DNA from 2 places in the Lysinibacillus sp. FSL M8-0216 genome. Region 2 is predicted to be linked to the other one. Evidence: riboswitches for the same ligand, from Rfam matches in the RefSeq annotation. Region 2 holds a riboswitch; the other holds the start of a gene.
The links. A riboswitch is a leader RNA that binds a small molecule or an ion and turns the genes downstream of it on or off. The one in region 2 is predicted to bind FMN.

Region 1: another riboswitch for FMN. It lies ahead of MKX57_RS06060 (ECF transporter S component); the one in region 2 lies ahead of ribE (riboflavin synthase).

What each region holds. Positions count from the first base shown of each region.
Region 1 covers NZ_CP152007.1:1,291,708-1,294,979, forward strand. The annotation lists gene sigX (RNA polymerase sigma factor SigX) at 1-113, shown strand, start outside; gene MKX57_RS06055 (RNA polymerase subunit sigma) at 110-1,393, shown strand; FMN riboswitch at 1,547-1,734, shown strand; gene MKX57_RS06060 (ECF transporter S component) at 1,954-2,541, shown strand; gene MKX57_RS06065 (sodium-dependent transporter) at 2,720-3,272, shown strand, end outside.
Region 2 covers NZ_CP152007.1:1,582,016-1,585,287, reverse strand. The annotation lists gene ribE (6,7-dimethyl-8-ribityllumazine synthase) at 1-388, opposite strand, end outside; gene ribB (3,4-dihydroxy-2-butanone-4-phosphate synthase) at 410-1,024, opposite strand; gene ribE (riboflavin synthase) at 1,052-1,690, opposite strand; FMN riboswitch at 1,938-2,063, opposite strand; FMN riboswitch at 2,182-2,307, opposite strand; gene MKX57_RS07435 (ABC-F family ATP-binding cassette domain-containing protein) at 2,419-3,272, opposite strand, start outside.

The DNA of each region.
Region 1 (3,272 bases), 290 kb from region 2:
CGCAAATACTTGATTGGACAGAAGCGAAGGTAAAAACAACCCAGCATCGAGCCATTAAATTTTTAAGGCAACACCTACAGCCGATCAGAGAACAGGAGGCGAAACGGCAATGACACATAAGGCATTTGATGATGAGCAGCTTGAACATGTACTGAACAATGCCCCTAAGCTTTCTGACCACCGTTCGAAAGAAGATATATTAAATCGGTTAATGGCAGATGCTCGCTTGCAAGATAATATCCACCTTCAAGAAGCTATGCAAGAACCTATAGAAGATGAACCATCTCAACAGGAAGGTGCTATCATTCAAAAGCCTGCGACGAAATCAAAAGTACGTAATATGCAGATTTATATGAGTGTAGCCGCAGTCTTTGTGCTAACAATACTAGTTGGCACAATATTGAAGAACAATCAAGGTGAGCAAAAAGATCAAGCGAGTATGCCTGAAACGGCTCAGTTTTCGACGATGCAAGAGGATTCAGCAGCAAAGGAAGCGGCCACGCAGGATGAAATGCTGGATTCCAAAAGTATTGTTGCGGAACATGAGCGCATTTTATCTTTACGTACATCTGTCTATGAGGAGGATGTAAAAGATGCTGTCGTATTCCGTATTGGTTTGGCAGGGCGTGATGCGGAAAGTGTTCCTATGACGTATGTGATTCCAAATGAACGTGTGGCTACGGATTTTGGAGAAGAGAAGCCTTCTACCTTACGGATATATGAAAAGTATGCTCCTCAAATTGACGAGGAGGCCAAAGGGTTTACAGAGTATCATCCTTATAAAGGTGAGCTGAAGGAAAAGGATGATAAGCTTATCCATGTCTTGCCAAAGGGGAATGACTATGATGTTGCCTCTGCTGCAGTAAATGAATATAAAGGCACAATGGAAGACACATTCTCGGACTCTGAATACACCGAAGTGGAAATCCAAAATGAAGATGGAACCCCGTATGAGTTTTCTCAAGAAGGTGAGCCAAGTCAAGGAATGTCCTTAACGAATGCAAAGCACTATAATTATTACTTGTACCATGATTCCAATGGTGCAGAATATTTATCACCAGATTTCCGTCAATCTTTTGAGACAGTCACAGAGGCACTTACACTGATGAAAAATAAAAATGATGATGTCTATACATCCGTAGTGCCTGAAAATGTAACATACACAGTCACTGAACAAGCGGAAGGTGTCGTTGTTACTTTTGATATTCCGCTTGATTTAACATCTATGGAACCAATACGAGCTACTCAATTAATTGAGGCCATGATGTTAACTGCTGCTAGCTTTAATCAACAGCTCCTTTTAGATAATGTTGTGCAAGAAAGCTGGGAAGGCTTTGATTTGAAGGGTTATTTACCAAAGCCAGTGGGACCAAATAAACAATTTTTACCATAGTCGAAGGAAGAAAAAAACAAGAGAGGCATTCCTGTATGGCGGGAGTGCCTTTTCTATTTATAAAACATAGCAATTTAATCGGATTTTTTGAGCAGAACTATTTACTTTTACTTCGTAATTCATTATAGTAAAGCTGTAGTATAAAATAATATGATTCATCTTCGGGGCAGGGTGAAAATCCCGACCGGCGGTAATAGAGTCATAAATCGCTAGTGAATATATTCATTAGCTCGCTTGATTTATGTTAAACTCTTCAGCCCGCGACCTGTGCGAATTTTCGCATGGCTGACTTGGTGAAATTCCAAGGCCGACAGTTAAAGTCTGGATGGGAGAAGATGAAGGTACGATCGTCATTCATTGTCATGAAATGAACTATGACCGAGCGCTTTTTTGTATGTTTTATTAAACTGTGCTCAAAAATTAGTTGATGAGGACGCTTATTCGTTATGCCTTTCTCCCTTATGCTTTATTAAACGCATAAGGGTTTTTTCATGAAACAATTGAAAGATCGTCACCTTTCTTCTTGCGAGATTGAATCAGCAAAGAGGAGAGAGTTTTCTATGAAGAAAAATGTCAAACTTCAATCGTTTATTACGATTGGGATGCTGAGCAGTATTTCATTTTTATTAATGCTTTTTAATTTCCCAATTCCGCCATTCCCAGCATTTTTGGAAGTGGATTTCAGTGATATGCCTGCCTTGCTTGCAGCAATCACAATGGGACCTGTAGCTGGTATTTTAGTAGAATTGTTTAAAAATGTGTTGGATTGGATTTTCTCAGGCACTCCAACAGGCGTTCCGGTAGGGCATATGGCCAATTTTGTAACAGGTATTTTATTCATCTTGCCAGTAAGCTTTATTTTTAATCGATTTAAAACAATCGCTGGTCTTGTTGGAGGTTTAGCAATAGGAACAGTTGTGATGGCAGTAGGAATGAGTGTTTTAAACTATGCTGTATTTTTACCAATGTACACTTACTTCTTAGGAATGGAGCCTGTTGTAGGTGACTCACTTTATAAAATGATTATCGCTGGTATTTTACCATTTAATATTGTCAAAGGGATTTTATTAACGGGTATTATGGCGTTATTATTTACGACAATGCGTAAATGGATTGACCGCCAGCGTTCTATGTATATAACAAAATAAAATGTACTAAGCCTCGAGGGATGAACTCGAGGCTTTTTTATGGCGAAATGTAGAAAAAATAGAAAAAGGTAATGGGTTGTCCAAGTATAACTAGTTCTTTTTTAGTAATACCTAGTCGAAAGCTATAATTTCATGTAAAATTAGAGAAGAGTTTAGAAAGTTAGAGGAGTTTGAAGAGATGAGTGGAAAAAAAGGACAGTGGTCTAGTAAGTTAGGATTTATTTTAGCATCAGCAGGTGCTGCAATAGGACTAGGAGCGATTTGGAAGCTTCCGTATGTAACCGGACAAAGTGGCGGAGGGGCGTTTTTCTTAATCTTTGTATTGTTTACATTGTTAATTGGGCTCCCGATGCTATTATCTGAATATATTTTAGGACGAGGTACACAGTCAGAGGCAATTACTGCCTATAAAAAAATTGCTCCTACGAAAAAGGGATGGGCATGGATTGGCCGCATGGGTGTTCTCGGATGTTTTTTATTACTAACATTTTATAGCGTTGTCGGTGGCTGGATTTTTATTTATAGTGGGCTAGGCGTAGCGGGTGCTGTCATTGATCCGGCTATTGATCCTGGAGAACTATTTGGAAAGATAATTGGTACACCTTGGATTACAATTGTAGGTTTGGCTTTGTTTACATTAGCAAACGTACTTGTTATTTCGTTAGGTGTCCAAAATGGTATTGAAAAGGCGAATAAATGGATGATGCCATTGCTCTTTATTATGTTCATTG
Region 2 (3,272 bases):
CCGCACGCTCAATCGCCTGTTCAATATTTTCTGTTGTAACAATACCGAAAATAACTGGTACATTGGTCGTTAAGGATACATTCGCAATTCCTTTTGCCGACTCATTACACACATAATCATAATGTGTTGTAGAACCACGAATAACAGTCCCTAAACCAATAATGGCATCATATTTCTTTGTCTCTGCTAATTGTTTCGCAATAAAAGGCACTTCAAAAGCTCCTGGCACCCATGCAACATCAATGGATGCTTCATCTACACCGTGTCTTTTTAATCCATCCATTGCACCATCTAATAATTTGCTTGTAATAAACTCATTGAATCGACCTACGACTACCGCAATTTTTAAATCCGTCCCAATTAATTGTGCTTCAAATGTTTGACCCATTTTTTAAAATCTCCCTCGTTATTAGTTTGTTGTAAATGATTGACTGCGATAAGCGGCTAACGCCTCAATGGAAATCATTTTTAATCCATGATGTGCTGCATACTTTGTCAATTCATCAAAGCGCATCATGTGACCATCGTCCCCCATAATTTCACAAATCACTCCAGCAGGAATACTGTGACAAAGCTTAGCTAAATCAATGCTCGCCTCCGTATGGCCCCTTCGCTCTAAGACACCATTATCCTTTGCGATTAGTGGAAAAATGTGTCCTGGTCGACGAAAATCAGTTTTTTTCGCCTGAGATCCCAACATCTTTTGTATGGTGAATGCCCGCTCAAAGGCACTAATCCCCGTTGTTGTGTCCATATGATCGATACTTACGGTAAATGCTGTTTGATGGTTATCCGTATTGTGCTGAACCATTGGGTGCAGATCTAACTGATGTGCTAGCTTCTGCGAAATCGGCGTACAAATTAGACCTTTTCCATAAGTCGCCATAAAGTTGATCGTTTCCGGAGTAATAAATTCAGCAAGCGCTAGAAGATCCCCCTCATTTTCCCGATCCTCATCATCCACTACGATGATTATTTTCCCTTGCTTTAAATCCTCTATGGCATCTTCAATTGCATGTAGCACTATTTTTCATCTCCTCATTATGTGATTTTAAAAACCATGTCGTGCTAAATAATCTCTTGTAATCATTGACTTGCCTTGCTCATTTTTCAATTCGTTTAAAATATATTTACCGACTAAATCTGTTTCAATATTGACGAAAGCGCCTACTTTTTTCATACCTAAAATCGTTTCCTTGTAAGTATGAGGAATCAGTGAAATCGTGACCTGCTTCGTTTCAACATGAAAGATTGTTAAGCTTGTGCCATCAATCGTTACGGAGCCCTTCGGAATACAGAAACTTGTTAGTTCCTCAGACAATTCGATATCAATATAAACCGCGTTGGCCACCGGACGTTTTCGTAAAATCTTCCCAACACCATCGACATGACCAGCAACAAAGTGACCCCCAAATCGCCCATTAGCAGGCATCGCACGCTCCAAATTAACCGGATCCCCTATTGTCAGCTGATGTAAATTTGTAGCTTTGACGGTTTCAGGCATAACATCCATCGTAAGCTCTCGATTCGTAAAATGAGTAACCGTTAAACAAACACCATTGACCGCTATACTATCCCCTAACCCCACATCTTCAGCAACTTTCGATGATTGAACCGTAATTTTCATACTGTTCTTATTGATTTGCAAGGCTTTAATAGTGCCAATATCCTCCACAATACCTGTAAACATTTCTTCACCTGCTTTCACACTGATCTTACGTAGCTTCTATCCGTGGCTTTTGGGTTTCTATCCGTCACTCTTGAGCTTCTATCCGTCACTTTTGGGTTTCTATCCACCACTCTTGAGCTTCTATCCGTCTCCCTTCTTAAAGCTCATATAAAAAGAAAAACCCCTTTGACAAAGGGGTTTTGGGAGTATAAGACATCAATAAATAAGCCTATTTGGATATACATTTTTTCCATAGACTAGTATCTTATTTGTTCTTCTCCCATCCAGACTATCACTGTCGGTTTTGGATTTGCACCAAATCAGCTTGCGCTCACGGACTTTGAATTGCTTCATCACCGCCGATTGGGAATTTCACCCTACCCCGAAGAACATCTTCTATTCAATTGATTGGCTAAATAAAAAAACTTCCCAACATACTTGCGGGAAGTCGTGTCATAAATGCATAGTCAAATAGACCTTCTAAATTACATTGAATTTAAAAAGCTCGCACTTATACCCTTCTCCCATCCAGACTGTTACTGTCGGTTTTGGATTTGCACCAAATCAGCTTGCGCTCACGGACTTTGAATTACTTCATCACCGCCGATTGGGAATTTCACCCTACCCCGAAGGATCATTTTATTTAGCTAGTTCTTACGATAACACTATTTAATTATATTATCTATACTTCTGTCTGTAATTTTTAAAAAAGGGGCCACCTCTTGCTATAGAGGTAGCCCCTAAATCCTTTAATGGCTTATTTTTTGAACATAATCATCATAATTTCCCGAAAAGGCCGTCATCCCAGTTGGTGATAATTCAAGCAATTTATTTGCTAGCTTATTAAGGAAATAACGATCATGAGAAATGCATAATAAGGTGCCGTCAAATTGCAATAGCGCCTCCTCCAAAACTTCCTTGCTAAATAAATCAAGATGATTGGTCGGCTCATCCATAATAAGCACATTGGCTTTTTGCAAAATAAGCTTTGCTAACGCTACACGCGCTTTTTCCCCGCCGCTAAGGGAGGCTATCTTTTTAAAAACATCCTCTTTCGTAAATAAAAAATTACCGAGTACTGACCGTATTCTTGCCTCTTCCATCGAAGGGAAAGTACTCCAAACCTCTTGTAATACCGTATTATTAGGATGTAATGTCTCTTGCTCTTGATCATAATAGCCGATTGTCACACCATTTCCCCATGCGATAACGCCACGGTCCGGAGACAATTCATGTAATAACGCCTTCAAAAGCGTTGATTTCCCAACACCATTTGGACCTACTAATGCGACCCGATCTCCTCTATCCAAGGAAAACTCAATATCTTGCAATAATATTTTCTTGCTATCTTCTAGCTGATAGGAGAGCACTACATCTTTTACCTTCAACACTTCTTTATGAGATCTCTTATCTGTAGCAAATGTCATTTGTGCGTGTTTTAGATCCTTCTGAGGCTTTTCAAGACGATCTATTCGTTCGAGCTGCTTCCTTTTGTTCTTAGCGCTTTTCGAGGAAGTAGCCATCGTAATATTCCGCTCAATATAATCCTCCATTTTGGCGATTTGCTGCTGTTGCATCGTATATTTCTTTTCCATTAATTCGC